2 regions of the Arthrobacter humicola genome follow, and region 2 is predicted to be linked to the other one. Evidence: predicted binding sites of a transcription regulator. Region 2 holds the regulator's gene; the other holds the start of a gene.
The links. The regulator HrcA, encoded in region 2, represses chaperone genes, less so after heat shock. The targets are predictions, from matches to a motif close to TTNGCACTCGNNNNNNNCGAGTGCNAA.
Positions count from the first base shown of each region.

Region 1 (4,215 bases), on a different contig from region 2:
CCACGATGACGGTGACGGCAGCCGGGACGAGGCGCCGGAAGAGGTGCAGCCAATGCTTGAGCAGGGCCATGGGTCGGCCCTGCTCGTAACGGCCGACGAACTGCAGCGTCATGAGGAAGGCCGAGATCAGCAAGAACACGTCCACACCGCCGGAGACCCGCCCCAACCAGATGTGGTAGCTCATAACCATCAGCACGGCCAAGGACCGGAGCCCCTGAATCTCGGGCCTGAAGGTGGACTGTCGGCCGGCCTGGGGCGCGCCGTCGGATCGGGCAGGTGCGGGTAGGGTTCTTTGCTGTGTCATAGAAAAACCCCTCAAACCGGTAACCAAAACGTCTATGTTATCCAACCGTAATGTTCATGGCCAATCGTCGCGGTGGGCATAGAACTCTATTCAGTCATGCCAAGGTGTGAGTTTCCAGTGAATTGTCAGCATGGAGGCAGCACGTCCCGGCTGAGTCGCGCCTGAGTCGCGCCAGGACTTGGCGCACTTCGGGAGCATTTTCGCGGCAGTCCCCGGGCGCAAAAGCAGGACCCGGGCACAAAAAAGGGACGGCCCGGCAAGTTGCCGGGCCGTCCCCTGTGCGGGCCGAAATTAGTGCTGGTGGCCTGCGTGCTCGTCTTCGTCGGCCGGCTTCTCCACCACGAGGGTTTCCGTGGTGAGGACCAGCGCAGCGATGGAAGCCGCGTTGCGCAGGGCCGCACGGGTCACCTTGACGGGGTCGATCACGCCGGCGGCGATCAGGTCTTCGTACTCGCCGGACTTGGCGTTGAAGCCCTGGTTGACGGCGGATTCTGCCACCTTGGCAACAACCACATAGCCGTCGAAGCCGGCGTTCTGGGCGATCCAGCGCAGCGGCTGGGTCAGGGCCCGGCGGACGATGCCGACGGCGGCAGCCGCGTCACCTTCGAGAGCCTGGACGGCTGCGTCCTCGTCGAGGGCCTTCAGCGCGTGGATGAGGGCGGACCCGCCACCGGCGACGATGCCTTCTTCAAGGGCGGCGCGGGTCGAGGACACTGCGTCCTCGATGCGGTGCTTCTTTTCCTTCAGCTCAACCTCGGTGGCAGCGCCGACCTTGATCACGCCGATGCCGCCGGCCAGCTTGGCCAGGCGTTCCTGCAGCTTTTCCTTGTCCCAGTCGGAATCCGTGCGGGTCAGCTCGGCGCGCAGCTGGGCAACACGCGCGGCTACGTCCTCGGCCGAACCGGCGCCGTCGACGATCGTGGTGTTGTCCTTGGTGACCGTGATGCGGCGGGCGGTGCCGAGCACCTCAAGGCCAACGGAATCCAGGCTCAGGCCCAGCTCCGGGGAGACAACCTGTGCACCCGTGAGAGTCGCGATGTCCTGCAGCATGGCCTTGCGGCGGTCGCCGAAGCCCGGGGCCTTGACGGCGACGACGTTCAGGGTGCCGCGGATGCGGTTGACGATGAGCGTGGACAGGGCCTCGCCCTCGACGTCTTCGGCAATGATGAAGAGCGGCTTGGAGCTCTGCAGCGCCTTTTCCAGCAGCGGCAGGAATTCCTGCACCGAGGAGATCTTGCCCTGGTTGATCAGGATCAGGGCGTCCTCGAGGACAGCTTCCTGGCGTTCCGCGTCCGTGACGAAGTACGGGGACAGGTAGCCCTTGTCGAACTGCATGCCCTCGGTGAGGACCAGTTCTGTCTGTGTGGTGGAAGATTCCTCGATGGTGATCACACCATCCTTGCCGACCTTGCCAAACGCCTCGGCCAGGAGCTCGCCGACCTCGTCGCTCTGGGCGGAGATGGCGGCAACGTTGGCAACCTGCGTGCCTTCGACCGGACGGGCGTTTTCCAACAGGCGGGCAGCGACGGCCTCGACCGAAACCTCGATGCCACGCTTGATCTCGCCCGGGGCGGCGCCTGCCGCAACATTGCGCAGGCCTTCCTTGACCAGGGCCTGGGCCAGCACGGTGGCGGTGGTGGTGCCGTCGCCGGCAACATCGTTGGTCTTGGTGGCGACCTCCTTGGCAAGCTGCGCGCCAAGGTTTTCGTAGGGGTCGTCCAGCTCGATTTCACGGGCGATGGTCACACCATCGTTAGTGATCGTGGGAGCGCCCCACTTCTTGTCCAGCACGACATTGCGGCCGCGCGGGCCCAGCGTGACCTTGACGGTGTTGGCGAGCTTATCGATGCCGGCTTCAAGCGACCGGCGGGCAGCGTCGTTAAACGCAAGCTGCTTTGCCATGGTTTTGTCCTTTCAAGACAGAACCCCGCGCAACTGATCCGTTCATGGCGAAGGATCGGCTGCGCGGGGGACCAAGAGAGTTACTTTACGACGATCGCCAGAACGTCGCGGGCGGAGAGTACGAGGTACTCCGTGCCGCCGGTCTTGACTTCGGTTCCGCCGTACTTGGAGTAGATAACGACGTCGCCGACGGCAACGTCAACGGGAACGCGGTTGCCGTTGTCGTCAAAGCGGCCGGGGCCTACTGCAACAACTTCGCCTTCCTGCGGCTTCTCCTGTGCGGAGTCCGGGATAACCAGGCCTGAAGCCGTGGTCTGCTCGGCTTCGAGCGGGCGGACAACAATACGATCCTCAAGAGGCTTAATAGAGACCGACAAGGACCTCTCCTATTCGTCAGCAAATTCGTGGACTATGAAGCGGTGATGCCATGGCGTACAGACCGTCGTCGCGGTGCCGGCAGCAGCCTGGCTGTGAAGCTTCAGGTGTTAGCACCCTCCTAGGGAGAGTGCTAATGACGACTCTATGTAAATGGTTAGCACTCGGTCAAGGCGAGTGCCAGAAATTCATCTCGGGTGAACAGCTCCCCCGCGCGGGACATGCTCATTCTTTGCTGCAGCCAGTGGACACTTCGGCATCATGCTCCTTGCCCGCGCCAAGCGAGGGACATGTCCAACGGATGAAGGCTGCCCAAGAGGACATGCCCATTCTTTGCTGCAGCCAGCGGACACTTCGGCATCATGCTCTCTGTCTGCACCAAGCAAGGGACATGTCCAGCGCATGCTGCCTGCCCAAGGGGGGCATGTCCACCGGATACTGTCTGCCCAGGAGGACGTGCCCAACAGGTACTGGCTGCCCGAGAGGACGTGGCCAACGGATGAAGGCTGCTCCGTGGGAGATGCCCATTTATTTGCTGCAGCCAGCGGACACTTCGGCATCATGCTCCCTGCCCGCGCCAAGCGAGGGGCATGTCCAACGGGTAGCGGGCACTCAGGAGGGCATGTCCAGTGCATGCGGGCTGCCCGAGAGGACATGTCCAACGGATGAAGGCTGCTCAGTGGGAGATGCCCATTCTTTGCTGCAGCCAATGGACGCTTCGGCACCATGCTCCCGGTCCGCGCCAAGCGAGGGGCATGTCCATCCGGGCCTGCTGGGTCCATGGGGCCCGGCGCGTGCGCCTACTCGCCGGCGAGGTCCTCGAAGTCCACGTCTTCGCCTTCTTCGTCGTCGCGGTCACTGCCTTCGTCGTTCCGATGCCGGTACATCACCAGGGCTCCGCCGCCGGCCAGCAGGACGCCGGCGATGAGGAAGATGATGCCACCGAGCCTGGCCGTGGCATAGGTGTCGCGGATGGCCCGGGCCTCGTCCGTGGCGTCCTGTACGTTCTTGCCGCCGACGGAATAGACCGTCGCGTTGAAGGAATCGAGGAAGAAGATGATCACCAGCAACGCGATGCACACGACGGCGATCACCGCTCCGGCGATGATCGCCGGCCGTGCGTAGCGGGCCAGTCCCTGGTGATGGCTATGGCGCACCCGCCCGCCGTCGTCCCGCCCGCCGTCGTCCTGCCCGTCCACGTCCTGCCCAGCGTCGTCCTGCCCGTCCGTATTCTGACCGCCCGTGTTCTGCCCGGATGTTTCCTCTGACGTGCTGCCGCCTGTACCGCTGTCTTCCATGTCGTCAAGCCTAGTCCCCGCGGTCCGGTCGCAGCGTGCCCGCGGCGCTGAACTACGCTGGAAGGCATGACTGACGCACCGCAGGAACACATTGCACCGATCCTCACGCCCGAGGGCTGGGAGCTGCTGGCGTCGCTGGGCCCGTACCGCGAGGACGAGGCCTTCCGCCTCACCGCGGCGCTGCGCAAGGCCGGCCATTCCCCCGAGCTGGTCTCGGCGGTGCTCACCCAGTCCCGGTTGCGGACCAAGGCCGAGGCCAAGTTCGGTGAGTTCGCCCGGCAGATGGTCTTCACCAAGGCCGGCCTGGAGCAGGCCACCCGGCTCACGGTGGCGGCC
Region 1 is NZ_BAAAQB010000044.1:109,020-113,234, reverse strand. Features, by position in the region: gene ABD243_RS20860 (acyltransferase family protein) at 1-304, opposite strand, end outside; gene groL (chaperonin GroEL) at 596-2,206, opposite strand; gene groES (co-chaperone GroES) at 2,287-2,583, opposite strand; gene ABD243_RS20845 (hypothetical protein) at 3,382-3,879, opposite strand; gene ABD243_RS20840 (class I SAM-dependent methyltransferase) at 3,946-4,215, shown strand, end outside.
Region 1: a site for HrcA is predicted at 2,739-2,765, ahead of groES (co-chaperone GroES). Genes of this name have one in related genera too.

Region 2 (4,215 bases):
GGAAGACGGCACCAAACTTGCGGCGCAGATCCGCCGCGGCGAGGTGCCGGAAATCGACGACGACGACCACGCCGCCAAATACGAACTCGCCGACGAACTGATTTCCGCGGCCGGGCTCGCCTGGTACGAGGTCAGCAACTGGTCCCGCACCCCCGAACAGGCCTGCCGGCACAACCTCGCCTACTGGCGGGGGGACGACTGGTGGGGCATCGGCCCCGGGGCGCACTCGCACGTCGGGGGCGTCCGCTGGTGGAACGTCAAACACCCCACCGCCTACGCCAACCGTCTCGGCACCGGCGCGTCGCCGGCCGCCGGACGGGAAACGCTGGACACCGAGACCCGCAACGTGGAGCGGGTCATGCTCGAGGCCCGACTGAACTCCGGGCTGGACATCCCGAGCCTCGGCGGCCTGGGGGACACCGGCAGGCACGCGGTCGCCGGGCTGATCGCCGACGGCCTGGTGGACCCCGCCGCCGCCTTCAAGGGGCGGCTGGTCCTCACGCTCAAGGGCCGGCTCCTGGCCGACGCCGTGGTCCGCAGGATCCTGCCGGACTAAGAAGCTGCTCCCTTGGCCGGGGGAGCCCGGCCGCGCCCGGGCCGTGGATACACAATGAGCCGGCCGCTGCCCCCAAAGGGGCAGCGGCCGGCTCATTCTGTTCGGGACCGGAGGTTTGGGGCCGGGCCGGCCTAGCGCCGGGTTGCTTGATCCCGGTCTATTTGATCCAGCGCAGGTTGAACTCGTAGCGGTGCGGCTGGCCGCGGTTGACATGGATGCCCGCAGCCACCGAGAAACAGGTCACGGCGATCCAGATCACCGTGGCGAGCACGGCAAAGAGGTTGCCCACCACGGGAATGAAGACCAGCAGATTGGCGAGCACGGCCGCGATGGTCGGCGGCAGGGTGAAGTTGAGGGCTTCCTTGGACTCCTGGGCCGTGAACGGGCCACGGTCCTTGAAGATCAAGTAGATCAGCAGCGACGGCACGCAGCCCAGGATGCCGCCGAAGTGCGCCAGCGTGGCCCACTGCCGGTCCTCGCCGGCCGTCAGCGGCAGCGCATTTGCCGGAACGCCATGGTACGGGGGCTGGCCATGGCCGGCCTGGTTGCCCGTGTGTTCGCGTGCGTTATCTGCCACGGTGAAGCCCTTCGGATTGCGGTGATGCGTTGCTGCCTGGGTTGTGCCTGGAATAGCCGGGACCGCGCTGGGAGCGCGGCCGCCGTTTCAAGAATACTTGCTTGGGCGCGTAAATGGAGATCACGGAGCGGCCGCCGCGGCGCGCTACGGCACGGTCAGGAAGTCAATGACCTCTTCGACGCGGCCCAGCAGGGACGCCTCCAGGTCGGCGTAGCTGCGGACCGCGCCGAGGAGCTTCTGCCAGCCGAGGCCGATGTCCTCCTTGGTGGAGCGGGGCCACCCGAACGCCGTCAGGATGCCGGTTTTCCAGTCCACGCCGCGGGGGATCACCGGCCACCGCTCAATCCCCAGGACCGAGGGCCGGATGGCCTGCCACACGTCCACGTAGGGGTGGCCCACAATCAGGACGTTGCCCGCGGCACCCGGCGAAGCCATGACGGCGTCGGCGATCCGCGACTCCTTGGAATCGGGCACCAGGTGGTCAACCAGCACGCCCAGCCGGCGCCCCGGACCCGGGCGGAACTCCGCCACCGCGGCCGCGAGGTCGTCAATGCCGTGCAGCGGCTCGACGACGATTCCCTCCACCCGGAGGTCATCGCCCCAGACCTTCTCCACGAGCTCGGCGTCGTGCTTGCCTTCCACCCAGATCCGGCTGGCCTTGGCCACCTGTGCGCGCTGTCCCGCCACCCGGACCGAGCCCGACGCCGTGCGGCCGGGACCGGCGGCGGGCGCCGCCTTCGGCGCAGGAGGCATCAGCCGGATCGGCTGCCCCTCCAAAAGGAAGCCAAAGCCGAGGCGGAAGGACCGGGACTTGCCCCGCCGGTCCTCCAGCGCCACCACGTGCATGCCGCCGGACTTCTCCACCCGGGTCACGGCGCCCACCCAGCCGGACTGGACCTCCTCGAGGACCATCCCGCGTTCCACCGGGACTTCCGGCAACTGCGTCTTGGCGGGGGCGGACAGGTCCTGGGGCCCCCAGTTCTGGTACGACATCTCTACACGCTTACTTTGCACTCGGAATGTACGGCGGTCAGTGGAACTCTCCGGGGCCCGAAGGGGCCCGAGCCGGACCACAGGGGCGCGGTGACGGTAGCGGCTGCCGCGGTTCCCGCGCCGTCGTGACGGATCCCCGAGATCCCGCAGGCAACGCCCGGAGCGAATCCAATGCTAACAACGCGGCGACTCATATTAGACTGGTTAGCACTTAGGCATGTCGAGTGCTAACCCCTGTCCGGTCACGGACCGCCCCCGCAGCACGCGGGGACGCGAACCGAACGGTCCTGGGGCGGCACCGGCTGCGGGACCGTCGATTGGAGGTGGAGCGTGAGCGAACCACGCAAACTCGAAGTGCTGCGCGCCATCGTGGAGGACTACGTCCATTCCCGCGAGCCAGTCGGGTCCAAGGCGCTGGTTGAACGGCACCATCTTGGTGTCTCCAGTGCCACGATCCGCAATGACATGGCTGCACTGGAAGACGAAGGCCTCATCACGGCACCGCACACGAGTGCCGGCCGGATTCCGACGGACAAGGGCTACCGGCTCTTCGTCGACCAGATCTCGGCCGTCAAGCCGTTGTCTCCGGCCGAGCGCCGGGCCATCCAGGCGCTGCTGGAAGGATCAGAGGACCTCGACGACGTCCTCGACCGCACCGTGCGGCTCCTGTCCCAGCTGACTAACCAGGTCGCCGTCGTGCAGTATCCGCTGCTCAGCCGCGCCCGGGTGCGGCACATCGAATTCGTGCTGCTGGCGCCCCGGAAGGTCCTGGCGGTCCTGATCGCGGACACCGGGAAGGTGGAGCAGCGCGTGATCGACGTCGGCCAGGAGATTGCGGACGACGCACTGGCGGAGTTGCGCACCCGTTTCCTGGCCAGCCTCTCCGGAACCCCGCTGAGCCTGATGCCGCAACTGCTGCCCGCCGTCGTCGCGAGCGGCCCGCCGGCGCGCCGCGGCGCAGCCCAGGCCCTGGCCCGCGGCCTCGAGGCCCTGGCGACGAGCAGCCGCGAGGAGCGCATGGTCATGGCCGGCACCGCCAACCTGGCCCGCTCCAACGTGGACTTCCCGCTCAGCATCGGCCCCGTGCTGGAAGCCCTCGAGGAGCAGGTGGTCATGTTGCGCCTGCTCAGCGAAATGGCCGAAGACCCGCGCGGTGTCACGGTCAGCATCGGACGGGAGAACCCCTACGACGGCCTCGCCGAGGCCTCGGTGGTGGCCACCGCCTACGGGCCGGACGCCACGGCCAAGGTCGGAGTCCTCGGGCCCACCCGGATGGACTATCCCACCACCATGGCCGCCGTCCGCGCGGTGGCCCGCTACCTTTCGAGGATCCTTGGGCCCTGACCGGCCCGGGACCGAACGCTACTTTTTGCCCGACAGGCAGTGCCCCACAGGCAGAACAACAAGGAAGAGATACACACTTTGAGCAGCCACTATGACGTTCTTGGAGTCTCCCGCGACGCAACGGGGGAGGAAATCAAGAAGGCCTACCGGAAACTGGCCCGGACCCTTCACCCTGACGTGAACCCGGGGGAGGACGCCTCGGACCGGTTCAAGGCGGTCACCCACGCCTACGAGGTCCTTTCCGATCCGCAGAAGCGCCGGGTCTATGACACCACCGGCAATGAGAACGGCACCGACAACGGCTTCGGCGGCGGCAGCTACTCCGGCCAGGGCTTCGCCTTCCAGGACATCTTCGAGACCTTCTTCGGCGCCGGCGGCGGCCAGGGCGGCCCGGCGTCCCGGATCCGCCGCGGCCAGGACGCGCTGATCAGCGTACGGATCGACCTCCGCGACGCCGTGTTCGGCGTCAACAAGAAGCTCGAAGTGGACACGGCCGTCATCTGCCCCACCTGCGAGGGCTCCTGCTGCCGCGAGGGCAGCCACCCGGTCCGCTGCGACATCTGTGGCGGCAGCGGCCAGGTCCAGCGCGCTGTGCGGTCCATCCTCGGCCAGGTCATGACGTCGGCTCCCTGCGGCTCCTGTGAGGGCTTCGGCACCGTCATCAAGGACCCCTGCAACGAGTGCAGCGGCCAGGGCCGAATCCGCAGCCGCCGTTCCCTGACCGTCAAGGTCCCGGCCGGCGTTG
Region 2 is NZ_BAAAQB010000039.1:51,443-55,657, reverse strand. Features, by position in the region: gene hemW (radical SAM family heme chaperone HemW) at 1-556, shown strand, start outside; gene ABD243_RS16180 (DUF4870 domain-containing protein) at 714-1,133, opposite strand; gene ABD243_RS16175 (DUF3097 domain-containing protein) at 1,278-2,126, opposite strand; gene hrcA (heat-inducible transcriptional repressor HrcA) at 2,457-3,470, shown strand; gene dnaJ (molecular chaperone DnaJ) at 3,549-4,215, shown strand, end outside.